2 regions of the Clostridium sp. CM038 genome follow, and region 2 is predicted to be linked to the other one. Evidence: a T-box and tRNA genes for the amino acid it is inferred to sense, from the RefSeq annotation. Region 2 holds a T-box; the other holds one or more tRNA genes.

Region 1 (16,759 bases), 180 kb from region 2:
AGGGATCATACAACTGTAATCCACGCATGTGAGAAAATATCTAATGGTCTTAAAGAAGATGAAAATTTACAAGATAACATAGCAGAACTAACTAAAAAAATAAGTCAAAAATAGTATAATCCCGATATTAACAGGTGTTGATACTATATATATATAATCCTGTGTATAAAATAATACATAAAACGTAGCTGTTGATATTGTGGATAACTGTGATTTTTTTTTGCATACTTATCCACAATCATTTCTACCTAGCATTGTTGCAGCTTATAGTCTAAGATAGGTTCTTAACATATCAACAGCCCCTACTACTATTACTACTAATAATTTATTATTATCTTACCTATCTTTAATAAATTTCCCATGTGGATAAGGAGGTCTTTATTATATGAAATTTATATGTGAAAAAAGTATATTACAAGAAGCAATTTCAAACGTTCAAAAAGCTATTACAGGAAAATCAACTTTACCCGTATTACAAGGTATATTAATAACTGCTAAGAACGGAGAAGTAACTCTTATAGGATCTGATGTTGATTTAAGCATTGAGGCCAAAATTAATGCAGAGGTTATGGAAGATGGAAGTGTAGTTTTAGATTCTAAGCTTTTTGGTGAAATCATAAGAAAATTACCCAATAGTGCAATAGAGATAGCAACAGATGAAAATAACTCTATTAAAATCGTTTGCCAAAAATCATATGCAACTATAATACATATGAATAGTGATGATTATCCCAATTTACCAAATATAATAGAGAACATGATCTTTTCAATTTCTCAGAAAGTATTAAAAAACATGATGAAAGGTACTATTTTTGCAGTTGCGCAAGATGAGACTAGACCAATTCTTACAGGAGTCTTATTTGAAATAAAAGATAAAAACCTTAATCTTGTAGCTTTAGATGGTTATAGGGTTGCATTTAGAAGTGAACCAGTAGATAACGATTTTAATATAAATGCTGTAATTCCAGGTAAGACATTAAGTGAAGTATCAAAAATACTAGAAGAAACAGATGAGAACGTTAATATAACATTCACACCAAATCATATTTTATTTAATATTGGAAAAACGAAGGTTATATCAAGGTTACTCGAAGGTGAATTCATAAAATATAGCTCAATAATACCTGAGGAATATAATCTAAAAATTACAGCTAAAAGACATGAATTATTAAGCTGTATAGAACGGGCTTCTCTTATGGCAAAAGAGGGAAATACCAATTTAGTTAAATTCAACATAGAAGAAGATAACATGATAATCACTTCTAATTCTCAATTGGGAAAGGCCAGAGAAGAAATAAATATAATTTTGCAAGGTGAGTCTCTTCAAATTGCATTTAACTCAAAATACCTAATAGAACTTCTAAAAATAATGGAAGAAGAAGAGATAATTATGGAGTTTTCTAGTGGAGTTAATCCTTGTGTTGTAAAAAACAAAGAAAAAAATAATTGTACGTATATGGTATTGCCGGTAAGAATAAGAGCTAATAATTAATTTAAAATATATTTTTAATAATATTTGGAAAAGAAGGTTTTGAAATGAATGAAATAAAAATAGAAACAGATATAATAAAATTAGATTCTTTTCTAAAATGGGCTGGGATAGCTTGTTTAGGTTCAGAAGCAAAATTTTATATCAAAAATGAGGATATTAAAGTCAATGGAGAAATAGAAACTCAAAGAGGTAAGAAATTATCTAAAGGCGATATAATTGAGTTTAACAGCGAAACTTATAAAATAATTTAAATTATATGAATGCACCGGAAAATTTTAAAATAATCTCCGGTGCACAATTTATGTCTATAATAATAAAATTTATAAGAAGTTATTTATATATATAAAATAATAAACTTATATATATATGTTATAATCATAATAGGTGATTGTATGCATATAAAATATTTACAACTTGAAAATTTCAGGAATTATAATAAATTATTTATAGAATTAAATAAAGGTACTAACGTATTTGTAGGGGATAATGCACAAGGAAAAACAAATATTTTGGAAGCTATTTATTATTGTAGTTTAGCTAAGTCTCACAGAACCAATAGGGATAAGGAATTGATAAATTGGAACGGCACAGAAGCATATATAAAGCTTTATGTGTGTAAAACTAGATTAGATAAAAAAATAGAAATAAAGATTTTTAAAGAAGGTAGAAAAGGAGTTAATATAAATTCTATAAAAGTTCAAAAACTCTCCGAGTTAGTAGGAAGTTTCAATGTGATTATGTTTTCACCCGAAGATTTAAATATTGTTAAAGAATCTGCATCATACAGGAGAAAATTCTTAGATATAGAGCTTTGTAAGTTAAGCCGTCGTTACTACTATAGTTTATCGCAATATAAAAAAGTTTTGAATGAGAGAAACTTGACTATAAAAAAATGGAATACAAATAGTGATATTATAGATGTATATGATAAGCAACTTAGTGAATTCGGTGCAATTATAATAAAAGATAGAATAACTTATATAGAGAAATTAAACAAAATATCAAAAACAATACATAGCAATATAACATCCAAAAGTGAAGTAATAGATATTAAATATCTAACGCCTATTAAGGAGTTAGATAATATACGAGAAAATTTTTACTTGCTTTTATGTAAAAATAGGAAAAGAGATATAGAAACTAAAACTACATCAATAGGCCCACATAGGGATGATTTTTCCATAGACCTTAATGGTATCAATGCTAGAATATTTGGATCCCAAGGTCAACAGAGAACTTCAGTTTTAACAATTAAGTTTGGAGCTCTAGCGATAATAAAAGAACTAACTGGAGAATACCCAGTATTATTACTTGATGATGTTTTGTCTGAATTAGATACAAAAAGGCAAGAATATATATTAAAATCTATAAAAGAAGTTCAAACATTAATTACATGCAACGGGATTAATGATATAAGAAAATATTTAAACTCAGGAAGTAAGATATTTGAAGTTATGTCAGGCGAAGTAAAAGTAATGACATAGATTCAAATAAAGTAGAATGTATTATCAAGGAGGATATTATATGTTTTTACATTTAGGGGAAAATGTAGTAGTGCCTATAAAAGACATTATAGGTATATTTGACATGGAAACTACTATGTATAGCTCGGACACTATCCAATTTTTAAGAATGGCCGAAGAAGATGGTTTTGTAGAGCGGATAACAAAAAATATTGCTAAATCTTTTGTAATTGCAGAGGTAGATAAAAAAAGTAAAATATATATATCACCAATATCATCTTCAACTTTATGCAAAAGAACAGAAACTGTATATTATGCGCTTTAGAGTAAGTTAGGAGGATATACATGGAAAATAATAATATTTATGACGAAAGTCAAATACAAGTACTTGAAGGATTAGAAGCAGTAAGAAAAAGACCTGGTATGTATATAGGTAGCACTAGCATTAGGGGTCTTCATCACTTAGTTTATGAAATTGTAGATAATAGTATTGACGAGGCCTTAGCAGGCTTTTGTAAGAATATTAATGTAATTATACACAAAGACAACTCTATAACTGTTATAGATGACGGTCGTGGTATGCCCGTAGGAATGCATCATAAAATGAAAATACCTACTGTAGAAGTTATAATGACTGTACTACATGCAGGTGGTAAATTTGGTGGTGGAGCATATAAAGTATCCGGTGGTCTTCATGGTGTTGGTTCATCTGTAGTTAATGCATTGTCTGTGATTTGTGAAGTAGAGGTTAAAGTTGATGGTGATATATGGAAACAAACTTTTTCAAAGGGTAAAACTACTAGTACACTTGTAAATATAGGAACAACGCAGGAACATGGAACAAAAGTGTTCTTTACCCCTGATCCAGAAATTTTTGAAGAAATTGATTTTGATTTTGAAACTTTGTCTCAAAGACTTAGAGAGTTGGCCTTTTTAAATAAAGGTTTAAGAATAACCCTTGAAGATGAACGAGAAGAGAAAAAGCAAGATTTCTTGTATGAGGGAGGAATAAAATCTTTTGTAGATTATTTGAATAGAAATAAAGGAACAATTCATGAAACCATATACATGGAAGGAAATAAGGATGATTATGTTGTTGAAATAGCATTACAATACAACGATACATATACAGAAAATATATTTTCATTTGCTAACAATATAGATACTGTGGAAGGTGGAACACACCTAGTTGGTTTTAAGTCGGCATTAACAAGAGTAGTAAATGATTATGCTAAAAAATTTGGGTTTTTAAAGGAAAATGATAAAAACCTATCAGGTGAAGATGTAAGGGAAGGTCTTACAGCAGTAATATCTATAAAGCTTACTGATCCTCAATTTGAAGGGCAAACAAAAACTAAACTTGGTAATAGTGAAGTAAGGGGCATAGTTGATAGTATAGTTGGTGAGTCTATCAGTAATGTTCTAGAGGAAGATCCACAACTAGGTAAAAACATAATTGATAAAGCATTAAATGCAGCAAGAGCTCGCGAAGCAGCAAAAAAAGCAAGAGAATTTACAAGACGAAAGTCTGTACTAGAAAGTACTACACTTCCAGGTAAATTATCAGATTGTGCTTCAAAAGATCCTATGGAATGTGAGATATATCTGGTGGAGGGTGATTCAGCGGGTGGTTCAGCAAAACAGGGTAGAGACAGAAGATTCCAAGCTATACTTCCTCTTAAAGGAAAAATAATGAATGTTGAAAAGCAAAGAATTGATAAAATGCTCGCATCTCTAGAGATTAGGGCTATGATAACCGCTTTTGGTGCTGGTATAGGAAAGGATTTTGATGTAAAAAAAATAAGGTACGATCGTATTATTATTATGACAGATGCGGACGTAGATGGAGCACATATTAGAACTTTATTACTAACATTTTTCTATAGATACATGAAAGAATTAGTAGAGCAAGGACACGTATATGTAGCTCAACCTCCACTATATAAAGTTTCTAAAGCCAAAAAAGAGCATTATGTATATACTGACAAGGAATTAAAAGCTTTGCTTTTAGAAATAGGCGGAAAAGATAATAACACCGATATACAAAGATACAAAGGTCTTGGGGAAATGGATGCACACCAACTTTGGGATACGACAATGAACCCTGAAGAGCGTATACTCCTTCAGGTACAGGTTGAGGATGCAATGGCAGCGGATGAAATATTCACTATTCTTATGGGCGATAAAGTAGAACCTCGTAGAGAGTTTATACAAGAAAATGCTAAAGGTGTGCTTAACTTAGATATATAGCTTGATAATGCATTCAAGCATATCAATCTACTACTACGAAGGTTAATCCATTAAGGTAATTACCGTCACCCATGGAGTATGATGAAATTGCTTTCTAGAGTGGCATTAAAATATTTTGTTTAAAGAGGTGTAACATGATTAATAATCAGGGAAAAATTTTACCTATTGATATAAGACGTGAAATGAAAAAATCTTATATAGATTACGCTATGAGTGTTATTGTAAGCCGTGCGCTTCCAGATGTACGAGATGGGCTTAAACCTGTCCATAGAAGAATATTATTCTCTATGCATGAATTAGGATTAACACCAGAGAAAGGATACAGAAAGTGTGCCAGAATTGTAGGGGATGTTTTAGGTAAATATCACCCACATGGGGATACTGCAGTGTATGGTGCATTAGTTAGAATGGCTCAAGATTTTTCACAAAGATGTACGTTGGTAGATGGGCATGGAAATTTTGGGTCTGTAGACGGTGATTCAGCGGCGGCAATGAGATATACAGAAGCTAAAATGAGCAAAATTACAACGCAAATGCTTAGAGATATTAATAAAGAGACAGTAGATTTCATTCCTAATTTTGATGGAGAAGAAAAGGAACCATCAGTGCTACCATCAAGATTTCCTAATCTTTTAGTTAATGGATCAACAGGAATTGCTGTAGGGATGGCAACCAATATACCTCCACATAACCTAATAGAAGTTATAGACGGAGTACTTATGGTTATTGATGAACCAGAAGTTGCTATAAGTGAATTAATGACAAAAATAAAAGGTCCAGATTTTCCTACGGGAGGAATTATCCTAGGAAGAGCAGGAATAAAAAGTGCCTATGAAACAGGAAGAGGAAGAATCCTCGTAAGGGCTAAAACTGATATTGAAGATAACAAAGGCAGAAATACGATAATAGTAACAGAATTACCTTATCAAGTTAATAAAGCAAAACTTATAGAAGGTATTGCAGATTTAGTAAAAGATAAGAAGATAGATGGAATATCAGATTTAAGAGATGAATCAGATAGAGAAGGTATGAGAATTGTTATAGAACTAAAAAGAGATGCAAACCCTAATATAGTATTAAATAGGCTATTTAAACATACGAGGATGCAAGATACTTTTGGGGTTATAATGATAGCACTTGTAAATGGTGAGCCTCAAACTTTAAATTTAAAACAAGTTTTAGTTCATTATTTAGACCATCAAAAAGATGTAATAAGAAGAAGGACTCAATTTGATCTTGATAAAGCATTAGCTAGAGCTCATATTTTAGAAGGTATGAAAATTGCGCTAGACCATATTGATGAAGTAATTCGTTTAATAAGATCATCTAAAAATATTAGTGAAGCTAAAGAAAGTTTAATTAATGCTTTTGATTTATCAGAAAAACAAGCAACTGCTATTGTTGAAATGAGACTTGGGAGACTTACAGGTCTTGAAAGAGATAAAATAGAAGCTGAGTATAACGAAATAATGAAGACAGTTAATTATTTAAAAGGAATCTTAGCAGATGAGATAGTATTATTGAACATAATTAAAGACGAACTTATAGAAGTTAGAAATAAATATGGTGATACTAGAAGATCGTCAATAGAAAAAAACCCATACAGTATAGATGAGGAAGATTTAATTCAAGAGCAAGATATTGTAATAACGCTAACTCATGCAGGGTATATAAAGAGGCTTCCAGCTGATACTTATAGTGCTCAAAAAAGAGGGGGTAGGGGGATACAAGGTGTTACTACAAAAGAAGATGATTTTGTGGAACATATTTTTACAACTACCACTCATAATAATATTTTATTCTTCACAAACAAAGGAAAATCATTTAAATTAAAAGCATATGAGATTCCAGAAGGTGGAAGAACAGCTAAGGGAACAAACTTGATAAATATTATACCTTTAGATAGCGATGAAAAGATTCAAGCAGTTATATGTCTTAAGGAATTCTTAGAGGATAATTATCTTGTAATGGGAACAAAACATGGCTTAATTAAGAAAACATCACTTGATAAATATGCTGCTATAAGAAAGAATGGTTTAAATGCAATAAATTTAAGAGAAGATGATGAACTAATTGGAGCTGCAATAACTACTGGAGATAGCGAAATGCTGTTTGTTACAAGAAATGGTTATTCTATAAGATTTAGTGAAAAAGATGTAAGAGGTATGGGAAGAACTGCAACTGGAGTTAAGTCTTTAACTTTAAGACAAGGCGATATTGTAGTGTCTATGAATATAGTTAAGCCTGAAGAAGAACTTTTAGTTATAAGTGAAAATGGATTTGGAAAGAGAACCTTGGTTTCAGAATACTCACTCCAACGTAGAGGTGGTAAGGGCGTAATAACTTATAAGGTGTCAGATAAAACAGGAAAACTTGTAGGGGCTAGAATAGTAAAAGATGGAGACGAAATGATACTTATAAACAGTAATGGTGTTGTTATAAGATTAAATGTAGATGGAATATCAACTACAAGTAGGAATACCATGGGAGTTACTTTAATGAGGAATGGAGAAGGAGATAATATAGTTGCTATAGCTAAAATAAATTGTAGTGATGAAATTAATACAGATGAGAATTCTTTGCAAGAAGAAACAAATTCTGTACAAGAAAAAGCTGACTCTGTTCAAGAGAACATTAAAGAAACTTCTGATAATGAGGAACATGAATTAGAAACAACTAGTGAAGTAAATGATAAAATAGAATATTAAAATATTAAAGTACTTATTTGGAGTTATTTCAAATAAGTACTTTTTTTAATCTGTGGTTATGTATTATAACTAACCTAGTGTATCTCAAGCAGTAAATCAGAGAAAAACAAAGATATATATATAAGGATTAGTATAATCTATGTAGGAATAGAACTATTGTAAATACAGTAATAAATAGATTTGATACAATATTCCTTGTCGTTACGAATTAGTAACAATAGCAGTTTAATTTTAAAGATCAAATAATTTTCTAAACTCAAAATAATATTTGAAAAAATAGAAAAATATATTGACAATTTTAAAATTAAATAGTAAAATAGTAGAAGTCGTCACATGATGACAAAATAAATTGGTCTTTGAAAATTAAACAGAGAAATAGGTAAAGATAGCGAAATAATATTTCGTTAAACCAGTTAATTACTTTAGTATAAAGTAAAATTTAGTCGTAAGATTAAAAGTATGTAATGAGCTTGCGTAACAACTTAACAGTTGTCGCAGATTAATCATTTCAACTAAAAAAGTGTAAACTTTTAAATTGAGAGTTTGATCCTGGCTCAGGACGAACGCTGGCGGCGTGCCTAACACATGCAAGTCGAGCGATGAAACCTTTCGGGGTGGATTAGCGGCGGACGGGTGAGTAACACGTGGGTAACCTGCCTCAAAGAGGGGAATAGCCTCCCGAAAGGGAGATTAATACCGCATAATATGTTTTGGTCGCATGATCGAAACATCAAAGGATTTTTCTTCGGAAAATTCCACTTTGAGATGGACCCGCGGCGCATTAGCTAGTTGGTGAGGTAACGGCTCACCAAGGCGACGATGCGTAGCCGACCTGAGAGGGTGATCGGCCACATTGGAACTGAGACACGGTCCAGACTCCTACGGGAGGCAGCAGTGGGGAATATTGCGCAATGGGGGAAACCCTGACGCAGCAACGCCGCGTGAATGATGAAGGCCTTCGGGTTGTAAAGTTCTGTCTTCTGGGACGATAATGACGGTACCAGAGGAGGAAGCCACGGCTAACTACGTGCCAGCAGCCGCGGTAATACGTAGGTGGCAAGCGTTGTCCGGATTTACTGGGCGTAAAGGATGCGTAGGCGGACATTTAAGTCAGATGTGAAATACCCGAGCTTAACTTGGGTGCTGCATTTGAAACTGGGTGTCTAGAGTGCAGGAGAGGTAAGTGGAATTCCTAGTGTAGCGGTGAAATGCGTAGAGATTAGGAAGAACACCAGTGGCGAAGGCGACTTACTGGACTGTAACTGACGCTGAGGCATGAAAGCGTGGGGAGCAAACAGGATTAGATACCCTGGTAGTCCACGCCGTAAACGATGAATACTAGGTGTCGGGGGTCGAACCTCGGTGCCGCCGTTAACACATTAAGTATTCCGCCTGGGGAGTACGATCGCAAGATTAAAACTCAAAGGAATTGACGGGGGCCCGCACAAGCAGCGGAGCATGTGGTTTAATTCGAAGCAACGCGAAGAACCTTACCTAGACTTGACATCCCCTGCATAACCCAGAGATGGGCGAAGTCCTTCGGGACAGGGTGACAGGTGGTGCATGGTTGTCGTCAGCTCGTGTCGTGAGATGTTGGGTTAAGTCCCGCAACGAGCGCAACCCTTATCATTAGTTGCTACCATTAAGTTGAGCACTCTAGTGAGACTGCCCGGGTTAACCGGGAGGAAGGTGGGGATGACGTCAAATCATCATGCCCCTTATGTCTAGGGCTACACACGTGCTACAATGGTGAGTACAAAGAGATGCAAGACCGCAAGGTGGAGCCAAACTCAAAAACTCATCCCAGTTCGGATTGTAGGCTGCAACTCGCCTACATGAAGCCGGAGTTGCTAGTAATCGCGAATCAGCATGTCGCGGTGAATACGTTCCCGGGCCTTGTACACACCGCCCGTCACACCATGAGAGTTGGTAACACCCGAAGTCCGTGAGGTAACCGTAAGGAGCCAGCGGCCGAAGGTGGGATTGATGATTGGGGTGAAGTCGTAACAAGGTAGCCGTAGGAGAACCTGCGGCTGGATCACCTCCTTTCTAGGGAGTAGATGTATTGACTTCGGTCGATGCAATAGAAGAATATTAATTTGTTCTTCAAAAATATCTATTGTAATTAATCGTACCTAGTTCTCTGTTTAATTTTGAGAGACTAATTTTATCTAACTCTTAGGAGTTAGATAATGAATAGTTTTTCTTAAAATGTTCTTTGAAAATTGCACAGTGAAAAAAGTTGTTTTAAAAAAATTAAAACTACGCAAGTAGTTTATAAATTAATTTAATACAATTTCGCAAAATTAATATAACCGTCTATGTAAATAGACAGAATCAAGGTCAAGCTACAAAGGGCGCATGGCGAATGCCTTGGCACTAGGAGCCGAAGAAGGACGCGTTAAGCTGCGATAAGCTTTGGGTAGGCGCAAATAGCCTGTGATCCAAAGATTTCCGAATGGGGGAACCCACATAGTAACAACTATGTACTGCATACTGAATAAATAGGTATGCAGAGGTAGACCCGGGGAACTGAAACATCTAAGTACCCGGAGGAAGAGAAAGAAACATCGATTTCCTAAGTAGCGGCGAGCGAAAGGGAAAGAGCCCAAACCCAGGTCTTTGATCTGGGGGTTGAGGATAGATCATAAATACTGCAATTCCTTAATTGAAGATAGCTGGAAAGCTGCTCCGCAGAAGGTAATAGGCCTGTAAATGAAAAGGAAAAACAGTCAGATCTAATCCAGAGTACCACGAGACACGTGAAACCTTGTGGGAAGCTGGGAGGACCACCTCCCAAGGCTAAATACTACCTAGTGACCGATAGTGAAGAAGTACCGTGAGGGAAAGGTGAAAAGAACCCCGGAAGGGGAGTGAAATAGAACCTGAAACCGTGTGCCTACAACCGGTCGAAGCACTTTATATGTGTGACGGCGTGCTTTTTGTAGAACGAGCCAACGAGTTACGATATGTAGCAAGGTTAAGTACTTAAGGTACGGAGCCGAAGGGAAACCAAGTCTGAATAGGGCGCATAGTTGCATGTCGTAGACCCGAAACCGGGTGACCTATCCATGGCCAGGATGAAGCGGAAGTAAAATTCCGTGGAGGTCCGAACCACGTTGGTGTTGAAAAACCATGGGATGAGCTGTGGATAGCGGAGAAATTCCAATCGAACTCGGAGATAGCTGGTTCTCCTCGAAATAGCTTTAGGGCTAGCGTCGATTAATTGAGTAATGGAGGTAGAGCACTGAATGGGCTAGGGGCTGACAACAGTTACTGAACCCTATCAAACTCCGAATGCCATATACTTTTATTTCGGCAGTCAGACTGCGAATGATAAGATCCGTAGTCAAAAGGGAAACAGCCCAGACCATCAGCTAAGGTCCCAAAGTGTAAGTTAAGTGGAAAAGGATGTGGGATTTCTAAGACAACTAGGATGTTGGCTCAGAAGCAGCCACTCATTTAAAGAGTGCGTAATAGCTCACTAGTCAAGAGATCCTGCGCCGAAGATGTCCGGGGCTAAAACTTACCACCGAAGCTATGGGTGTACACAATTGTGTACGCGGTAGAGGAGCTTTCTGTACTGGCTGAAGTCATACCGTAAGGAGTGGTGGACGGTACAGAAGTGAGAATGTTGGCATGAGTAGCGAGAGTTAAGTGAGAATCTTAACGGTCGAAAACCTAAGGTTTCCTGAGGAAGGCTCGTCCTCTCAGGGTTAGTCGGGACCTAAGCCGAGGCCGAAAGGCGTAGGTGATGGACAATCGGTTGATATTCCGATACCACCAATGGACGTTATTAGAAATGGGATGACGCAGGAGGATAAGATGTGCACACTATTGGATGTGTGTCTAAGCATTTAGGCGGAGCAGACAGGCAAATCCGTTTGCTCTTAACGCTGAGATGTGATGGGGAAGGGAATTTATTCCTGAAGTATCTGATTCCACGCTGCCAAGAAAAGTCTCTATCGAGGATATTGGTGCCCGTACCGCAAACCGACACAGGTAGGTGAGGAGAGAATCCTAAGACCATCGGAAGAATTGTTGTTAAGGAACTCGGCAAATTGACCCCGTAACTTCGGGAGAAGGGGTGCCTACGTAAGTAGGTCGCAGAGAATAGGCCCAAGCAACTGTTTAGCAAAAACACAGGTCTCTGCTAAAGCGAAAGCTGATGTATAGGGGCTGACGCCTGCCCGGTGCTGGAAGGTTAAGGGGATTACTTAGCGCAAGCGAAGGTATGAACTTAAGCCCCAGTAAACGGCGGCCGTAACTATAACGGTCCTAAGGTAGCGAAATTCCTTGTCGGGTAAGTTCCGACCCGCACGAATGGCGTAATGATTTGGGCACTGTCTCAACAACACATCCGGCGAAATTGTAGTGCAAGTGAAGATGCTTGCTACCCGCGATTGGACGGAAAGACCCCGTAGAGCTTTACTGTAGCTTAGCATTGAATTTCGGTATTGTCTGTACAGGATAGGTGGGAGACTGAGAAACATGGGCGTCAGCCTGTGTGGAGTCATCCTTGGGATACCACCCTGACAGTACTGAGGTTCTAACTGGAGGCCATGAATCTGGTCACAGGACATTGTTAGGTGGGCAGTTTGACTGGGGCGGTCGCCTCCAAAAAAGTAACGGAGGCGCCCAAAGGTTCCCTCAGCGCGGTTGGAAATCGCGCGAAGAGTGCAAAGGCAGAAGGGAGCCTGACTGCGACACTTACAAGTGGAGCAGGGACGAAAGTCGGGCTTAGTGATCCGGTGGTACCTCGTGGGAGGGCCATCGCTCAACGGATAAAAGCTACCTCGGGGATAACAGGCTGATCTCCCCCAAGAGTCCACATCGACGGGGAGGTTTGGCACCTCGATGTCGGCTCGTCGCATCCTGGGGCTGAAGTAGGTCCCAAGGGTTGGGCTGTTCGCCCATTAAAGCGGCACGCGAGCTGGGTTCAGAACGTCGTGAGACAGTTCGGTCCCTATCCGTCGCGGGCGTAGGAAATTTGAAGGGAGCTGTCCTTAGTACGAGAGGACCGGGATGGACAAACCTCTGGTGCACCAGTTGTCACGCCAGTGGCATCGCTGGGTAGCTATGTTTGGAAGGGATAAACGCTGAAAGCATCTAAGCGTGAAGCCCACCCTGAGATGAGATTTCCCATAACTCGCACGTAAGTGCGGTGTTAGTAAGACTCCTGGAAGACCACCAGGTTGATAGGTTAGAGGTGTAAGCATGGTAACATGTTCAGCTGACTAATACTAATAAGTCGAGGGCTTGACCTAAATATATAATTAAAAGTAATGCGATATACTTCTTTCGCAGAAATTATTTCTTTCGTAAGAAAGAAACTAAGCTTCTGACAAAGGAAGAAGATTAATTCACTGTGCAATTTTGAGAGAATATCTCATAAAGTATATTGACAAGTTAACAATAGCTTGGTATACTTTAATTGTAAGGTTAATGCCTTATAAATCTGGTGATTATGGCATGAAGGTAACACCCGTTCCCATACCGAACACGAAGGTTAAGCTTCAATGCGCCGATGGTACTGCAGGGGTGACCTTGTGGAAGAGTAGGTTGTCGCCAGGTCAATACATGGATCTTTAGCTCAGCTGGTTAGAGCTACCGGCTCATAACCGGTCGGTCCGGGGTTCGAGTCCCTGAAGGTCCACCATATGTGGGGATATAGCTCAGCTGGGAGAGCACCTGCCTTGCACGCAGGGGGTCAAGGGTTCGATTCCCTTTATCTCCACCAAAAAACAGTCCAAATATGGGCTGTTTTTTATTTCGTTAAAAATTAGTCCTTAACGACATTTCAAAAGGAAATGATTTAATTATAGATTTATTAGGTAAGATGTATTACAATATAAAAGCAATAATATGAAATATGAAAGGAACTTTATGATGTCACTATATAGAGTAAAGCAGTTTTACAGGTCAATGGTTTCGAAGATTAATGATGAAGATTTAGAGTTTCTTAAAATGCATTTAGAAACTTATGAATTACAATTATTAAACCAATTACCTACTTATGAGCAAAAACACTGTATAAATGTAGCTAGGGATGTAAAATTAACTTGTAATCAAAGAAAGTTAGAATCAAATGATTTGATAAAGGTTGCATTGCTTCATGATATAGGTAAAATATATAATAGTATGAATCCAATAGATAAAGCTATAATGGTTATAATTCACAAGGTGACAAATGGAAAAATTAGAACATATAAGAAAAATAAAAATGTTAATATTTATTATAATCATGGAGATATAGGATATAGTTTATTAAGGAAGTATGGTTACAACGATAGAATTTTATTTTTAGTGAAAAATCATCATAATAATAATATAACAGGTGATATAGAATTAGATTTATTAAAAGAATGTGATGATAGAAATTAAGAAACTAATATATAGTTTCTTTTTTTGATTTATCACAGTAAAAGTATATATTAGATAAATATACTTATAAAAAAGGATGCTTTTAATTTAAAATCATTTATATGTTATAAAGTATTTCTAATAATACATAAAGAGTGATAGAATATAATTAAATACAAATATTGGGAGGAAAGAATGGATTCAAAGGAAAGAAGAGGATATATTAAAAACAAATTATTTAAAGACAATATTACATGTAAAGGTAACTTTTTAGCAGAGAAACTAGGGGTTACAAGACAAGTTATAGTAAAAGATATTGCAATTATAAGGGCAGAAGGTGTAAATATAATTGCGACTTCAGAAGGTTATTTAATACCTAAAGAAGAAAGTAATTATGTAAGGCGGGTAATTGCAGTTTCACACACAAGAGACGATATATATAATGAGCTTGAATGCATTGTAAAATTTGGGGGTATAGTAGAGGATGTAACAGTAGAACACTCTTTATACGGTGAAATAAGAGCAATGCTCATGATAAAGACAATTATGGATATTGAGAAATTCACAAGAAAGTTTAAAGAATTTAGTGCCAAGCCATTATCCTCGTTAACTAAAGGAATACACTTACATACTATAAAAGCGGATAATGAAGAGATTATAGAGTGTATTATAAAAGAATTAAAAAATAAGAATTACTTAATTTGTGAGTAATTTAATTATTAAAGGAGAAAGTATTATGGAAAATGTTGCACTTTTAAAATGTACGGAATATGATGTCGATTTAGTAGAAAAAGAGTTGCGAGAGGGATTTGAATTATTGGGTGGACACCAATTTTTGAAACAATTAATACCAAAAAACAGTAAAGTACTTTTAAAGCCTAATATGTTAAGTGTTGAGAGTAAAGGATCGCCAGTAGTAACTCATTATGCTGTTTTTGAAGCAGTAATTAGAGTTATTAGGGAATATTCTAGTTACATTAGCTTTGGTGATTCGCCTGGCTTCGGAGATTCAAGAAAAGCAGCAGAAAAATCTGGTCTTATGGAGGTTGCTGATAAATACGGAGTTACTTTTGAGGATTTTAAAGAGTCAGTACATATTAAATTAGATAATTCTATTTTATGTAAATCTTGGAATATCTCTAAAGCTGCTTATGAGGCAGACGTTGTTATATCACTGCCAAAACTTAAAACACATGCTATGGCCTATTATACAGGAGCTGTAAAAAATCAATTTGGTTGTATACCAGGAACGCAAAAAGCAACTTGGCATACAAGAATGCCTGATGCAAATAATTTTTGCAAGATGCTTTTGGATTTGAATACGGCCGTTGGGACTAATTTTGCTATTTTAGACGGTATAATTGCTATGGAAGGTAATGGACCTAAAAGTGGACAGCCATATAAAATGAATACTTTAATTATGGGACAGAGCTTAACAGCTGTGGATTCCACTGCCGTTAGACTTATAGGTTACGATGATCCTTTGGATACACCTGTTTTAAAAGAAGCATATGATAGCAAATGGGGAGTAGTACTTTCAAAGGATATAAACATACTTGGTGAAGACTTAGAATCTATGAAAGCAAAAGATTTTAAACTATGTAGGAAGGGAGGTAACTTTTATTTTATAAACCCAGGGGTAACTAATTTTCTAAGAGAAATGATAGCACCAAACCCAACCCTAATTAAAGAAAAATGCATAGGGTGTGGAAGGTGTGCTGAGGTATGTCCAGAGAAGCCTGCGGCGATTGAGATGGTACTAAAAGGAGACATATTAAATCCTAAATGGAATATGCATGAATGTATTAGATGTTTTTGTTGTCAGGAATTATGCCCAGTTGGTGCAATTGAAACAAAATATTCAAAGTTAGCTAAATTACTAAAATTAGATAAGAGGTGATTTTTTACGAAAAGAAAAAAGACCGTAGCTATCATTATAGCAATAATAGTAATACTTTTAGCTTTCTTAGGTAACATAATTAATTTTGCTATAAACATACAGTGGTTTAAGGAAGTAGGATATTTATCAGTATATTTTACTAAATTAACATCAATTATAAAGTTAATAATACCAGTATTTATGGTGAGTTATATTGCAATATGGATGTATTATAAAACATTTAAAAGTAGTATTTTAAGATGGAAAAAGGTTGTTGAAGTGAATAAAAATAAAGAAAGATTAAAACGCAAAATTATTATATTTATAAATATTATAATCTCTTTTATAGTTTCGATTACATTTGCTTCTAACTATTGGTATACAATACTTCAGTTCGCGAATGCTACAAGTTTTAATACTGTAGACCCATTATTTAAAAAAGATATTTCATTTTTTATATTCAAACTTCCATTAATTGAATCACTATATCGAATGTTCATAACTTTGCTAGTAGTATTAGTAATTATTACTATAGTAATATACATCACATTAACTGCAAAGGATCATATATTACATTCCAATAAAGGAAATATATTTTCTAAAT
Region 2 (16,759 bases):
TAAAGGATGATGATAAAAGCAAAAAAATATTTGTCGATATAAGTGAAGATAATGAAGTGGCTAAATTTATATTATCAACTGATTTAGAATCATTTAAAAGTAAGCTATTAAATGATTTTAATGCACTATTGGTAAAAGATAAAAATACAGGATATGATGAGTTAGTAAGTGTTAAAACGGAAGGATACAAATCCACTATATACAAATCTTCTGTGACGATTAAGAATAAAGCGAATGAGAAGGAAAAGAAATATTACGTAGTAGCGAAATATGATAAAGGATGGAATATTGAAATTTTTGAAGATGAAAAACCTAAAGGATTTTAATAATATTGCAAAAAATAATAAAAAACTGTATTTAAAAATAAATGCAGTTTTTATTATTAAACTTAATTAGAGAAAATTTATCATTGTATCGTTAAGCATATTAGTAGGAGCATCAATATTTAAATCAATAGTATCTCCTATTTTTGAATTTTTAGGTAAGCGGGAAACACTTACGTTTATACTAGTTCCATTTAAAAAATTTATAAAAGCATCAGTATTGCTCATATCTATTATTTTACCAAACATTATAAAACCATCCTTTCATAATATATAAACTATATTTATTATAGTTTTAGCAAAGAACACTATTATATTCATGAAAGTGATAATGTTTTTATGTATAATATGAACAAATGGACTTGCGTGCGAGAGAGTATGATTTATATTATCCATAAACTAAGAAACACCTATCACAAAGTGATAGGTGTTTTTTCTATAATTAATTTATATTATAGATTAGATTTTGAATTATAATCTAGTAACGTTTGAAGCTTGAGGGCCTCTAGCGCCAGTAGTTATTTCGAATTGAACTTGTTGTCCTTCTTCTAAAGATTTATATCCGTCTCCTTGAATAGCTGAAAAATGTACGAATACATCCTCTTCTCCTTCTACGGATAAGAAACCAAACCCTTTTTCTGAATTAAACCATTTAACTGTACCTGTTTTCATATAACTTTCCTCCTGAATAAAAAAATTTGTAACATTTGTAACATAACTATTATGATACTACACTTTGGTGAATTTTTAAATAGTTTTTTGAAAATAATAATATTATCTATGTATTTATACTATTTTTTTACTAAAATGTATCTAAACACAACTTATATTATAATATCATAGCTATTTATAAAAATATATTCACCTACAACACTTTATTATTTATAATAGGTTTTAATCTAAATTGTATATATAGTTTGGCTTTTAATATGTTTTTTATACTATTTTATTTTTAAAGTTTTTATCAGGATGATATTATCAAAATTGAGCGGGTAGGTTAACTAATTATGTTAATAAGGCGATAACTATAAAAAATCAAAGGATATCGAGGTAACTAAAAATTAATTGGCTGTATTATATGATAGAAGTTAATTTAGAAATTGATATAAATTTTTTACTAGAGTATAATAAGCAAAGTAAAAGATACTGTGTTCGGAGGGGTCAAAATATGCTACATGTTGTCAAAAGAGATGGACGAGAGGTTCAATTCAATTCAATTAAAATTACAAATGCCATAAAGGGAGCGATGGATGAAATCGCTTTTAATTTAAAAGAAAGTGAAGTTATAGAGCTAACTCAAAAGGTCATAGAAAAAATTGAGGATTTGCAGAAACAGCAACTAACTGTTGAAGAAATACAGAATATTGTTGAAGGTACGCTTTTAGAAAATGGTCATAAGGTTATTGGAGTAGCTTTTTCTAATTACAGACGTGAACGTAACAAGATTAGAGAAATAAAATCAGACCTTATGAAAGCTATAGAAAAAATAGGAGTAGAGACAGATAGAGATAATGCTAATGTTGGTAATAACTTTAGTTCTAAGTTACTTAGAATTGCTAGCGAATCAAACAAATGGCATAATTTATCTATGATGCCTAAGCATTTATCAAAAGCACATGAAAATGGTGACGTATATTACCATGATCTAGATAGCTATAATTTAACTGTAAATTGTTTGCATATACCAACAAGAGAAGTATTAGAAAGAGGGTTTAATACAGGATACGGATATATAAGAAAAGCAAAAAGGATAGAGTCTGCAGCAGAACTTTCATGCATTTTACTTCAATCAACGCAGAATGATATGTTTGGAGGTCAATCACATCCCGATTTTGACAATGACATGGCGGCATTCATAGAATATACAAGGCAAGAAATTAGACAAGAAATTAGAGAACTTGGTGTAGATGAGCACAAAATTTGCGAATTTGCGGAACGTAAATTAAGAAGAGCTGTAGAACAATCTATGCAGGGCATAGTATATAACCTAAACACAATGCATAGCAGAGCTGGATCACAAGTGCCTTTTAGTTCGATGAATATTGGAGTGCCGGAATCTAAAGACGCAGCACTCGTATGTGAAATATTTTTAATTGAATACGAAAAAGGACTTGGAAAAGGGGAACAACCTGTATTTCCAAACATAATTTTTAGGGTTAAAAAAGGGGTCAATAGAGAAAAGACTGACCCATATCACTACTTATATAAGCTTGCTTGTCGCGTTGCTAGTAGGAGAATGAATCCTACCTTTATGAACTTGGATGCTGATTTTAATAAATTCTACTATGATCAAGGGATTACTCCGGCTACCATGGGATGCCGTACTTATATTTGCTCTAATGCAAATGGAGAGGCAGGAACAAAAGGGAGAGGAAATATTGCTCCAGTAACTTTAAATCTTCCTAGACTTGGTATATTAGCGAAGGGAGAGGTAGATAAGTTTTACAAATTACTTGATAGTAAGTTAGAACTTTCTAGAGAAGCACTTATGCATAGATATGATGTTTTAAAAAAATTAAGAGTTAAGGATCTACCTTTTGTAGCAGGGCAAGGTCTTATGGTAGGTAGTGAAGGGTTATTACCTGAGGATTCCATAGAACCTATTTTAAAAAATGGATCATGGGGTATTGGTTTTATAGGGCTTGCAGAAACGGTAGCGTCGCTAACTGGAAAACATCATGGAGAATGTGCAGACTCCAGAAAATTAGGGGTTGAAATAATATCTTATATAAGGAATTATACTGACAAGCTGATAGATGAAACTAAGCTTAATTGGAGTGCTTATGCTACGCCGGCTGAAGGATTAAGTGGTAGATTTATACTTCAAGACAAGGCTGTATTTGGTGAAATACCAGGGGTTACTGATAAAGAATATTATACAAATAGTTATCATATTCCAGTAGGGTATCCAATATCAATTAAGGAAAAAATAGATATCGAGGCGCCTTATCATAAATTATGTAATGGTGGACATATTAGTTATATAGAACTTGACGATTATCCAACAGAAGAAATTATAATGGACATATTAGATTATGCATATAAGCAAACGAACATTAGTTATATGGGCATAAATTTCCATATAAGATATTGTAAAGACTGTGGAACATATCTCCAAAGTGGAGCACATAAATGTAGCAAATGTGGAAGTAGTAATATACAAGGGATTTCAAGAGTAACAGGTTACTTAAGTTTGGATGAGAGATTTGGTAACGGGAAGACAGCAGAGAGAGCAGATAGAATATCTCATACTGCGGGTCATGTATCTACATATTAAAAATTGACTAAGTACGATGAAAATGATGGGCAATTGTATTAAACAATTGCCCATCATTTTCATATGATTATTTTATAAAAGGTGGTGGATTGAATGAAACTTCAAATAGGCGGATTTCTAGATAATTCATTAGTTAATGGAGATGGACTTAGGTCTGTAATTTTTGTGTCTGGATGCATGCATAACTGTAAAAGTTGCCAAAATGAATTTATGCAAGATTTTAATTATGGGGATTCTATTTCAATAGATGATATTGCACAAAAAATAGAGAATAATATGCCTATAATAAAAGGGGTTACCTTTTCAGGAGGAGAACCTTTTGAGAGTGCGATAGCTTTAACGAAACTATCAGAGAAATTAAAGGGCCAGGGATTAAATATTTGGTGTTATAGTGGATACACTTTCGAAGAACTAATGCATAGCGGAGATAGTGACAAACTAGGGCTATTAAGTTGTATTGATGTACTTATTGATGGCAAATTTGATAAAGAATTAAAGGAAGGCGCTAGTAAGTATACTGGATCATCTAATCAGAGAATCATTGATGTTAAAAAAAGTATTTTAGAAAATCAAATTGTATAATGGAATAAGCGAATATAAAATTCATTATTAATATTTTGATCCAATGTGAAATAAAAAAGGAAAGCCCACCACTTATTTAAAAATGGTAGGCTTTTCTTCTAAATATAGTTTAATATTTTGACAGACATGGATTCTTTTATTTCATCGTTAACCACTAAAGTATTACTATCTATCTTTGAGGCGTTTTTCATATGCATAAGATATGTTTCTACTCCCTCTAATGGAAGAGATAGTTGTGAAGTTTTATAGTGCATAGGTATAACTATTTTGGGGTTTATTTTTTTAGTAACTTCCGACGCTTCCTTGCCATCAATTGTATAATTACCCCCTACTGGGATAAACAATATATCTACATCTCCAAGGGAGGATATATCATCATTTGAAAGAGTGTGGCCTAGATCTCCTAAATGACATAAGGAATACCCATCCATTCTAAAGGTGAATATTATGTTATCGCCCCGTTTTGCACCTTTATTTTTGTCGTGATAAGAAGGGGTACCTTTTATAGATATATCATGTAAAGTGGAAATACCAATTTTATCTATGATTTTATAATTGCCAGTTAGCTCTTTGATATAATTATGATCAAAATGTTGATGACTTATAGTTACAATATCTGGACTACCTTTATAAATATCATACCCTAAAGTATTGTCAAATGGATCTGTTAAAAGCTTCACACCTTTTGAATCTTCCAAAAGAAAGCATGAATGACCTAACCAAGTTATTTTCATGTAAATTCTCCTTTTGTTAAATGGTTTCTCTTTGTTATGGTATGTGACTCCCACTTATAGAAGTGGGAGTCTTTCCTTCTGAAATGCCTTTAAAATTAATATATTGTGTAGTAAAAGAACATTTTATACGGTCATTTCATGACTCACAATATATAATTTTGATTTTTATTAAATATCTAATAAATTCTTTTTATAGTTAGAATAATAATGTCTAAGCTCTTCCATTTGTGCATCTAATTGTATTTGTAATGATGAAAGTTCTTCATAGTTTTCAAGTTTAGAGGCTTCTTTTATTTTAGTAAATAGGCTTTTCTTAGAATAAGTATCCTTCATAAGAGAATGTCTAAGGTCATTAATTTTTTGCCAATTTGCTAAATCTAAATCTAAAGCTTTTTCAGCAGTGTGAATCATTTCAGATTTTCGAATCTCTTCTGCATAATTATTTAATAACCTATTATTTATTTCAGTAACCCATCTACTGGTTATTGCCATTTTAAAGCTATTTATTATGCTAGTAGTAAATACATTGGAAGTCGTAAGAACCTTAAGCTTTTCAGGATATTCTTCTAATGTACGAACATTTTCATAAACAGTTTTTGGTGCTTTTCCAAAATATTTTGCGCGCTCTTCTTCTGTATAGAATTCGAATACATCTTCTTCACTTCTGTAAGCTCTATCTTTTTCTAAATAATCGCTGTCGTCTCCTGGTGCTTTAGATAATTCTTTCAAAAGGTCATCTTCAGATTTATTGTTTTCGATGGCATATACAATCCCATCGAGCATTGTCATATATAGGGTAGATAAAGCTAAATAGGCATTAGTATGTGGACATGGAGATCTAAGCTCAAATCTTGTAGCAAGTGGATTATCAAGGTCTCTTATTAAGGCTAAAAGTATAGATCTGTTTCTCGATGGAATATCTACACTGTGACCAAGTGAAGTTACTATGCAAATAGGAGCTTCAAAACCAACTTTTAATCTTCTTAAAGAATCATTTGTTGAAGAAACAAATGGATTTATTACTTCATAATTTTTAAGTACGCCCATCACGGAAGCATAACCTAAAGTGCTTAAAAAATGTTTTTTATTTGAATTGAATAAGTTAACTCTCTTTCCATTTTTTAATCTTACAGCGACCCCAACATGAATATGTTCACCGCTTCCAGCCACATCATGTACAGGTTTTGCTAAAAAATTAACATCTAGACCGTTAAGTCTGAAGGTTTCCTTTACTAAATTTCTGATAAATAGCTCATTATCTGCACATTGTAGAGCATTTGAAAACTTCCAATCTATTTCAAGTTGTTCCATAATATGTGTTAGAGTACCAGCTTCACCTATTTGAGCTTTTACCCCACCAACTTCTTTATGGCCCATTTCAGGTTCGAAACCATACTCTTCCATTAAAAGAAGTGTTTGCTCGAGAGCTGTTCGAACATTTCCTTTAGTTTTACTCCAATATTGCTCTTTTAGTACTTGCGAAGTAGATAGTTCTTCTATATCGGCCTTATCATTAGGTGTTTTTACCCAAAATTCTAACTCAGTAGCAGAAGTGAGCATTAGCTCATCAATATCTTTATATTCAAAATTAAAAGAAGTTAAAGATGATGGATTTTCTTTGAATAAATTAAGAAGGGTTGTTTTAAAACATTCAACGGATCTTTTTAAGATTGATCTTGAATCTACTGGGAGATTATCATGTAATAATATACATGGAATTTTTAATGTACCTATAGGTAATGTTGTTTCAGGGTCAATGTTTTCATAATTGTAGTCGACGTACCAATTACAGTCAAAATCTGCTAGCATGTCTAATTTAGCATTGTTTAGAGTTGCAATACCTGGCAATACTACAGATGAACCATCAGTTTGAATAGCACCGTCCGCGAAGCCACTAATATCATTTAAGAATATTTTCATTGGAATTCTCTCGTCAGTGTCATTACCTGATAAGTCAATACCAACTAGTGAGACGAATTTCACCTCAGGGTGAGCAAGTAAAGTTTCTTTAATTTCTTTTTCAGAATGCTTTTCTTTAGGAATTACATAAATTAATTTTTTCAAAATAATATTCCTCCTTTAAAGTATATAAATTGCTTAAAAGCCACTAAAGTGACTTGATTAACCTTTTTAGAAATAGAATCATGATCTTAGCAGAATACTTGAATTGCCTGTAACAAGGCTACCACATATAGAAGTAGAGAGCTTTTCTTAGAAATACAACAAAATTTTATTTGTAAATAAAATGATTTTATTATGAAAATGCAAGTATGTCAATAAGAAAACATCACAAAACACAATAAATTATAAATCAATGGCGCTGATTTGCAAGTTATTACAAATGAAAAATCATTTATAAATTCAAATCATAACAAAGTTTATTTTTAACTAGTATTATATCACATACATCTATGAAAAGGTGATATTTAAATAATCAAGGTGTTATTGAAGGTTTGTAGAATAGTATTACCAAAATATCAAGATATAGGATTTATAACACAAATTTTAAATTTTAGATATAGACCTCTTTTTTTTCATGGTAAATACAAGAGAATTTAAAAAGAAATTGACAATGAAAATTCATTATAATATAATGATAAGAAGTTCATAGTAATTATTGATTATGGCTAATAAAAAGCTTTGATTAGGAAAAGTATTTAAGCAAGTAACTTACAGAGAATGGGGCAGGTTGAGAACCCATAGTGAAGGTTTAGAGAAAATCACCTAGGAGCTGAGAGCTGAATGTTTAGTAAGCTTATCCGTATTTCTGCGTTAAAGAATAAGGTATTATTGTACTTGAATTTATATGTATTATATAGGTGGTATAACGAATTTAACTTCGTCCTATTTAGGGTGGGGTTTTTTTATATTTAAAAATATTGTAGTACCACAGGTGATGATTTAACGATATTTCAGAAGGAAAGTTCCCCACATACAAATAGTAATTATTAAATAAAATAGGGAAAGGAGTTTTATTATGTATAAGAAAAATGATGCTTCAAAAAGTTTTATGGATATAGAAAAAGATGTGCTTAAGCTTTGGAAAGAAAAAGATATTATTCAAAAGAATTTTGATTTAAATGAGGAAGGAGAGTCCTTTACTTTTTATGATGGTCCACCAACGGCTAATGGAAAACCACATATCGGGCATGTTTTAACAAGAGTTATGAAGGATTTAATTCCAAGATATAAGGTAATGAAGGGATACAATGTTCTTAGAAAAGCTGGGTGGGATACCCACGGATTACCGGTAGAACTTGAAATAGAAAAAAAACTTGGAATTAATGGTAAGCCTGGAATAGAAACTTATGGTGTGGAAAAGTTTGTGAAAGAATGTAAGGACAGTGTTTTTAATTATGTAAATATGTGGGAAGAAATGTCGGATAGGGTAGGATACTGGGTAGATATGGAGAAGCCATATGTAACTTATCACAATGATTATATTGAATCGGTTTGGTGGGCATTAAAGCAAATGTGGGATAAGGATCTATTATACAAAGGTCATAAAGTAATGCCTTATTGTCCAAGATGTGGAACATCTTTATCATCTCATGAAGTGGCTCAAGGATATAAAGATGTAAAAGAAATGTCAGCATATGTGAAATTTAAAGTGAAGGGTGAAGAAAAATTTATACTTGTTTGGACTACAACTCCTTGGACACTTCCAAGTAATGTAGCACTTGCAGTAAACAAAAAATATGATTATGTTGAGGTAATCCAAGAAGGTGAGACTTTAATACTTTCGAGAGATTTATTAAGTAAACTCGTGGGAGAGTATGAGGTAGTACGTGAATTTAAAGGAGAAGCTCTAATAGGCCTTGAATATGAGCAAATGTTTAATTTCTATACTCCAAAAGAAAAAGCTTTCTATGTAGTACACGGAGATTTCGTAACACTCTCAGATGGTACAGGGATAGTCCATATTGCTCCGGCTTATGGTGAAGATGATAATTTGCTTGGTAAAAAATATGATTTACCACTTATTAATTTAGTTGATGTAGAAGGAAAATTTGTAGATTGCGTTGCTCCATGGAAGGGCATTTTTGTTAAAGAGGCTGATGCTAAAATATTAGAATACTTAAAAGAAAACAATATTTTATATAAAGCAGAGAAATTTGAACACTCATACCCACACTGTTGGAGATGTGATACACCACTTTTATATTATCCAAGAGAAAGTTGGTTTGTAAGAATGTCTTCAGTAAGGGACAAACTTATAGATAATAATAATAAAATTAATTGGATGCCAGATAACGTGCGAACAGGTAGAATGGGTAAATTCCTTGAAGGCGTTATAGATTGGAGTATAAGTAGATCTAGATATTGGGGGACTCCACTTCCAATTTGGGAATGTGAATGCGGTCATCGCGAACTTATTGGAAGTATAGCAGAACTTAATGAAAAGGGAATAGATGTGCCAGGAGGAATAGAGCTTCATAAACCATTTATAGATAAGGTAAATTTAAAATGTCCAAAATGTAGCAAATCTATGACTAGAGTAGAAGAAGTTATAGATTGTTGGTTTGACTCAGGATCAATGCCATTTGCGCAACATCACTATCCATTTGAAAATAAAGAAATATTTGAAGCTAATTTCCCAGCTCAATTTATTTCAGAAGCAGTAGATCAAACAAGAGGATGGTTCTATACGTTACTTGCGGTATCTACAGCTGTATTTGATACAAACCCATTTGAAAACTGTATTGTACTAGGGCATGTATTAGATAAAAACGGAATTAAAATGTCTAAGCATAAAGGGAATGTGCTAAGTCCATTTACAGTGCTAGAAAATCAAGGAGCAGATGCTCTAAGATGGTACTTTTATACTGCTAGTGCGCCATGGTTACCTTCAAGATTTTATGAAGGCGCGGTAATTGAAGCACAAAGGAAGTTCATAGGAACTCTTTGGAATGTATATTCATTCTATATTCTATATGCTGAAATAGATAATTTTGACCCAACTAAATATGATAGCTTTGAATCTGAGAATATTATGGACAAATGGATGATGTCAAAATTAAACACATTAGTTAAGAATATAGATGACCATTTGACAAATTATAGAATAACTCAAGGTGCTCTTGAACTCGAAGGTTTTGTAGATGAACTTTCTAATTGGTATGTAAGGCGCAATAGAGCAAGATACTGGGTAGAGTCACTTACAGATGATAAGATAGGCGCTTATATGACATTATATAGAGTTATCACAACTTTTGCCAAAATATCTGCTCCATTTATACCGTTTATAACAGAAGAGTTATATCAAAACTTAGTAGTTGCATTTGACAAAAGTGCACCAGAAAGTATTCACTTATGTGCATGGCCTGAATATAGAGAGGATCAAGTGGATAAAGTATTAGAAGAAGAAATGGATATGGCTTATAAGACTGTTAAATTAGGAAGAAGTGCACGAAATGCTGCTAATATAAAGAATAGACAGCCGCTTTCTAAAATGCTAGTTAGTTCTAAATCTCTTCCGGAATATTATGGAGATATAGTAAAAGAAGAACTTAATATTAAAGAAGTAGAGCTAGGAGCTGATATTTCTAAATATGTTAAATTTGAAATTAAACCAAATTTACCTGTGCTAGGTAAGCCATATGGTAAGCTAATACCAGGAATTAAGAAAGCAATAGGAGCTATGAACCAAATGGAGCTTGCTCAAACTATAAATAACGGGAGCATAGTTACTATAAATGTAGCGGGAACAGAAATAGAACTCAATAGCGAGAAATTACTTGTTACAATGCAAGGGCTTGAAGGCTATGCATTTGCTGGGGAAGGTGAAATGGGAGTAGTCTTAATGACTAACATCACCGAAGAACTTAAAGAAGAAGGAAACGTACGTGAGATCTTAAGCAAGATTCAAAACATGAGAAAAGAAAGTGGTTTTGAAGTTGCTGATAAGATTAGAATTTACGTATCTGGAAATGAAATGCTTCAAAATGTAATTTCGAGATTTGAGGAACAAATCAAACGGGATACTTTATCTGTAGAAGTTGTATATAATGGTGAAAGAGAATATACGACGGTTAAGATAAATGGTGAAGATTTAAAACTAGATTTAGAAAAATTGTAATTAATGATTTAGAAAGTATGTGATATTAAGCACATACTTTCTTTTTTAGTAATAATAATGTGCGGGTACACTTTATGAGATATATTTATAAATATCATTGTAAACTTGATTTAATGGGAACACTATAACTATACTAATAGTAGCAAGTTCATATATAACTTGAAATGACAGGCTTTTATCAGTATAATGATAAGATAAGAAAATAGTAGGAGTTGAGAAATATGGCTGCGTCAATAAAAGATGTTGCAAGAGAAGCGGGAGTTTCTATTGCCACAGTATCCAGAGTTTTAAATGATATAGATGTGGTAAATGAAGACACTAAGAAAAAAGTAAATGATGCTATAAAAAAATTGTCGTATAGGCCTAATATAGTTGCAAGAAGCTTAAAAACTCAAAAATCTAGTACTATAGGGATAATTATACCGGATATATCAAATCAATTTTATCCTGAAATTGTTAGAGGCTGTGAGGATGTAGCTAATATTTATAAATACAACATTATGCTTTGCAACGCGGATTTAGACGTAGATAAAGAAATGGAATCTTTAAGAATACTTAAAGAGAAAATGATAGATGGGGTTATATACATGAGTAATTCCATAGAGAATAATGTTATAGGCTTAATAAAAGAGCTCGAAATGCCGACGGTTCTTGTAGAAACTACAGATGCTGGAGGAATATTACCTAGTGTTACTATTGATAATGTAAGGGCAGCGGCTGATGCGGTAAAATATTTGATAAATAAGGGCAATAAGAAAATTGCATATGTAGGTACTGATATAGAAAAAGTTAATGCGCTAGCTAAAAGGCACACTGGCTATATAAAAGGGCTTGAGGAAATGGGAATAACACTTGATAAAGAGCTAATTTATCTTGGCGGAGTTAAGGCTAGAGATGGGTACAAGGGGATTAATGCGATATTAGATAAAGGTGTCCAAATAGACGCAGTATTCTGTGCTAGTGATGAAATTGCTATGGGAGTAATAAATGCATTAAGAGATAAATCTATTAAAGTTCCGGAGGACATAGATGTTATGGGCTTTGATGATATTTATTCAGCTTCAATATTCTATCCTAAATTGACTACAGTGGCTCAACCAATGTATGACATGGGATCTGTAAGTATGAGAATGCTTATAAAAGCTATAAATAATTTAGAAGTTGAGGAAAAACATTTTGTATTACCATATAGAATAGTGGAGAGAGATTCCTGTAAATAAATATAAGTCTTATTAAAACAAAATAAGTTTTAATAAGACTTTTTACATTATTTTCATGAGCCTTGAATATACAATTAGGTGATTTTATAAATGTCAAATTAACAAGTTGGAGGTAACGAAGTTTTGAATATTAATAATAAAGTAGAAAAAATATTTTCATATTTACTAAGTATAAAAAATATGAATCAAAAAACTATAAGAAATATTAATGAATATGAAAATGTACATTGGCAAAAGGAACTCCAAAATATTAGTGGGTGCACTTTTAATGTTGATGAAAATAAGGATTATTGGTTAACTATAGATGAGAGAGCAGGAAAATTATACGCTCAGTTTCAGAAAACATATTTAAAACTAGAAAAAAACAGTGAAGATTTAGAGGTGATTTGGTCAAATGGGCTTTTAACTTGGGAAAAAGAGGGCAAAAAAGTAGTCCATCCTATTTTTACGACTAAAATAGAAATAAAGCTTGATTCAATGAAAAAAATATTTACCCTAAAACCATATAATAACCAAACCAATGTGGAGCTTGAATTTTTAAATGAATACCTCGAAGTAAACTTAGACAGTTTACTAAGCATTCGCAATAAAGCAAAAGATATGGCTCTGGATGTAAGAAATATTGAAATGGCTTCGAAAATATTCGAAGAGATAGCTATGCTTTTAAAAGCTCACAGGTCGGGTTTTTATATTGAGGAGCTAAGCGGTGAATCAGATATAAAGATTCAAAGTAACATGCAATTTTACAATGCCCCATGCATCATACTTCGTAAGGTTGACACAAGACTTTGGAATATGGAACTAAATGATGTATTAACGCAAATAAGAGCGGGATTTCCTATTCCTAAAACTATAGAAGCTTTAGTTTCGGAGGAAGATATGGTGCAAGATATCGAGGAACTTAAAGAGTGGACGGAAGTGGGACAAGATGTATTATTTCCTTTGCCTGCAAATCAGGAGCAAATGGAAATAACTAAGAGACTCGCTGAAAACTTTGGCATTGTTGTACAGGGACCGCCAGGTACTGGTAAAAGCCATTCTATAGCTAATTTAATATGCCATCTTTTGGCACATGGCAAGAGGGTACTAGTGACAAGCCAAACAGATAGAGCATTAAGGGTTTTGTCTAATAAAATCCCCGAAGAAGTTAGGGCATTATGTATAAGTATATTGGGAAATGATACGAAATCACTAGAAGAATTGGACGAGTCTGTTAGAAAAATAACTGAAAATTTATCAATGGATACTAAAGAATTACATAAAGACATAAAACTCTTAAAATATAAACTTAGTAAGTGCATCGAAACTCAAAAAAAATTATATGAAGGGTTAAAATGCATTGAAGATAGAGAAAACGACAAGGTAGAGTATGAAGGTCAAAAATACACATTAATGCATATGGCTAAGTGGGTTAAAGATAATGAAGATGCTCATTCTTGGCTAGTAGATAAGGTTGATTTTAATAAACAAAATCCCTTAGGTCATGAAGAATTTAATAAGTTAGTTACATTATCAAGTAGAATTACAAAAGAGCAAATACATGAAATAAATAACATAGATAAGTACAGAGCGATATTGCCTAAAGAAGACGAGTTATGTTATAAAATATTAGAATTATTTAAATTAGAACAGTATCAACATATTCATGAGAATAATATTAAAGACTGGAATAATGTTAAGTCTATAGATTATGGAAATAGAAGATTACTAAAACTTGTAGATGATGCAATAGAAAGACTAGAAGGGTTTGAAAATAGCTGGCTAAATAATGTTATGACACATTATTATTCTAATAACGAATCACAAGGTGTTTGGCAACAATTAGTTAATAAGTGTAATGAATATATAAGAAGTATAAGTGAAATTAAGCAAGAATTAAATGATCACAAGTTAGAAATACCAACTGATGTTGATATAAACAAATTTAAAAATGACTTTGATGTTGTATCAAAAACAATAAATGAAAAAGGCAAACTGGGAATTGTATTTAAAATGATCCATGGTAAGTTTAAATATATATTCGCGGGTTGCAAGGTGGATTATGAGCTTATAAATAATAGTGAACAAATAAGGGTAGTTAATTTATATATAAAGCTACAGCTATTAGAAAGAGAACTTAAAAATATTTGGAATAATACAATAGAAGAGTATGGGGCAAAGATTATAGATGATTCAAACTTAAACTATGTAAGTGAAGTCGCGGGTTGCATTAGGGGTATTGAAACGATTATTAACTGGGACAAGGACTTTAGAAATAATATAATTAATTTTTTACCAGATAAAAACCTGACGATTAGTTTACGTTGGTATGAAAAAGAATCATATATCTATCTAAAAAATGGATTTGAGAGTTTAAGGCTTATAAATAAATATAATAAATTAAAACTAGAAATGGAAGGGATAGAGAAAACATTCAATAATGTAGGGTGCATGCAAAAGTTACACAATGCTATAAAAACAAGAGACGTTGATAGTTTACATTCTGTTTATATGGAGATTGATAGTCTAATGCAAGTGGCGAGTAGTGTGTTAGAATTAACACAATTAAGCAAAAAGATAGAAAAATGCTGTCCGATATTACTTGAAAATATCACAAATGATAATAAAAAGGCCATGAAGAGTTTAGAAAATTTAAATTGGGAAAAGGCATGGAAGTGGAAAAAATGGAATGATTTTTTGTGCGAATTAGAAGAAATTGATGTAGAAGCTTTAGAGAAAAATATAGCCCAGGAAAAAATTAAAGAAAAATATATTATAAGAGAACTTGTTTCTAAAAAAAGTTGGTTTAATCAAATAGAGCGTACTACTGAGGCTCAAAAAAGAAGCTTATTTACTTGGATGGAAGCTATAAAAAGAATAGGAAAGGGCACAGGAACTCAGGCAGTGAAGTATAGGAAAATTGCACGAAAGGAAATGGAAAATTGTAAGGATGTAATTCCTGTATGGATTATGCCAATAAATAGAGTCATGGAGAATTTAAAGCTTACGGATAATTTATTCGATGTGGTAATTGTGGACGAGAGCAGTCAAAGTGATATATCAGCTATAACAGTTTTAATGAGGGCTAAGAAGGCAATTATTGTAGGAGATGAAAAGCAAATAAGCCCAGAAGCCATTGGAAAGGACCATGTTGCTGTAGAAACTTTAATAAACACATATTTAGAAGACATTCCACATGCAGAATGGTTTGATCTAAAAACTAGCTTGTACAATACAGCCCTAAGGGTATTCCCAAATAGATTATTATTAAAGGAACACTTTAGGTGTGTTCCAGAGATAATAGGATTTAGTAATGAATTGTGCTATTCGGGCGAAATAATACCTTTAAGAAGAATAGACGCTAAAGAGATAGTTGGCCCATTTATAGTAACCTCTAAAGTTACTCAGGGATGTAGGGATGAAGCTAAGGCTATAAACGCAAACGAAGCAAAAAGCATTGTAGATAAGATAGTAGAGTGTTGTAGTGATGAGAGGTATAATGGCATGACAATGGGGGTTGTATCGTTACTAGGGGACGCTCAAGCTGAATTAATACTGGGCATGTTGGTAGAGACACTTGGCATGGAGGAAATACTGCAAAGAAGACTTATATGTGGAGATGCTTATTCCTTCCAAGGGGATGAGAGAGATGTAATGTTCCTATCGATGGTTATTGCAAATAATGCTAAATTTACAGCTTTAACTAAGGGATCAGATATAAGAAGATTTAACGTAGCGGCAAGCCGTGCAAGGAATCAAATGTGGCTATTTCACTCAGTCGATTTAAATAACCTCAATAATAAATGTGTTAGATACTCACTATTAAAATATTGCCTTGAGGAGAATGAACCTAAGGAAGAAATTAAATCACAACAATATTTATTATTAAACGATTTTGAGGAGCACATAGAAAAATGCATAAAAGAAAATGGATATAAGATCACACCAAAGGTTAAAGTGGGAAAATATACTATAGACTTTGTTGTAGAAACGGATTTATCCTTGGATATTCCTGGAGGTCATTATAAAAAAATAGCAGTTAAATGCATTGGAATGCCACAAGATGAAAATTATAATTGGCAAAAGCAGTATGAAATGCAAATGTGTCTTGAAAGGGTTGGATGGGAGTTTTATAAAATACGTGCCAGTGAATTTTATAGAAATCCTAGTGTAGTTATGGATAGATTATCACAAAAATTAAATAACTAGAAAACACATAAAACCTACTTAGTGAAATTTTTGTTTGCATATTATTCCAATTAAGTTATAATAAGTATAATGGCAGAGCATGATAATAGTATGATTTTTAATAAGAGGGTGAGAGGAATGACTAGCAAAGTGAAGAACGTAATATGGATGATATGGAAGAATGAACAAGAAGAAACATTTAAAGTAGGCGAATTAAGTAAAGGACCGGAAAAATATTATTTCAAATATGATATTGAGGGTGTTAAAAAGGCTGAAGCATATGGATTCTCTCCATTGCCGTGTTTTCCTATAGTAAATTCAAAGTATTTCAGCGAAGAATTATTTCGTTCATTTGTAACGCGACTACCATACCAGGG

The links. A T-box is a leader RNA that pairs with one kind of tRNA and senses whether it is charged. The one in region 2 lies ahead of ileS (isoleucine--tRNA ligase), so its partner is inferred to be a tRNA-Ile.
Region 1: it encodes a tRNA-Ile, which carries the amino acid that the T-box ahead of ileS (isoleucine--tRNA ligase) is inferred to sense. The anticodon was not compared.

Annotation. Positions count from the first base shown of each region.
Region 1 is NZ_CM143651.1:4,025,718-4,042,476, forward strand. Features, by position in the region: gene dnaA (chromosomal replication initiator protein DnaA) at 1-114, shown strand, start outside; gene dnaN (DNA polymerase III subunit beta) at 386-1,492, shown strand; gene yaaA (S4 domain-containing protein YaaA) at 1,537-1,743, shown strand; gene recF (DNA replication/repair protein RecF) at 1,885-2,976, shown strand; gene remB (extracellular matrix regulator RemB) at 3,017-3,280, shown strand; gene gyrB (DNA topoisomerase (ATP-hydrolyzing) subunit B) at 3,301-5,205, shown strand; gene gyrA (DNA gyrase subunit A) at 5,343-7,913, shown strand; rRNA gene ACWJKS_RS18700 (16S ribosomal RNA) at 8,445-9,962, shown strand; rRNA gene ACWJKS_RS18705 (23S ribosomal RNA) at 10,255-13,180, shown strand; rRNA gene rrf (5S ribosomal RNA) at 13,371-13,487, shown strand; tRNA gene ACWJKS_RS18715 (tRNA-Ile) at 13,496-13,572, shown strand; tRNA gene ACWJKS_RS18720 (tRNA-Ala) at 13,578-13,653, shown strand; gene ACWJKS_RS18725 (HDIG domain-containing metalloprotein) at 13,800-14,297, shown strand; gene ACWJKS_RS18730 (transcription repressor NadR) at 14,472-14,987, shown strand; gene ACWJKS_RS18735 (DUF362 domain-containing protein) at 15,013-16,176, shown strand; partial or broken gene ACWJKS_RS18740 (UPF0182 family protein) at 16,186-16,759, shown strand, end outside.
Region 2 is NZ_CM143651.1:70,784-87,542, forward strand. Features, by position in the region: gene ACWJKS_RS00315 (hypothetical protein) at 1-326, shown strand, start outside; gene ACWJKS_RS00320 (hypothetical protein) at 393-572, opposite strand; gene ACWJKS_RS00325 (cold-shock protein) at 795-995, opposite strand; gene nrdD (anaerobic ribonucleoside-triphosphate reductase) at 1,492-3,600, shown strand; gene nrdG (anaerobic ribonucleoside-triphosphate reductase activating protein) at 3,694-4,182, shown strand; gene ACWJKS_RS00340 (MBL fold metallo-hydrolase) at 4,281-4,916, opposite strand; gene ACWJKS_RS00345 (type I glutamate--ammonia ligase) at 5,085-6,983, opposite strand; T-box leader at 7,548-7,766, shown strand; gene ileS (isoleucine--tRNA ligase) at 7,894-10,995, shown strand; gene ACWJKS_RS00355 (LacI family DNA-binding transcriptional regulator) at 11,217-12,215, shown strand; gene ACWJKS_RS00360 (AAA domain-containing protein) at 12,339-16,403, shown strand; gene ACWJKS_RS00365 (hypothetical protein) at 16,521-16,759, shown strand, end outside.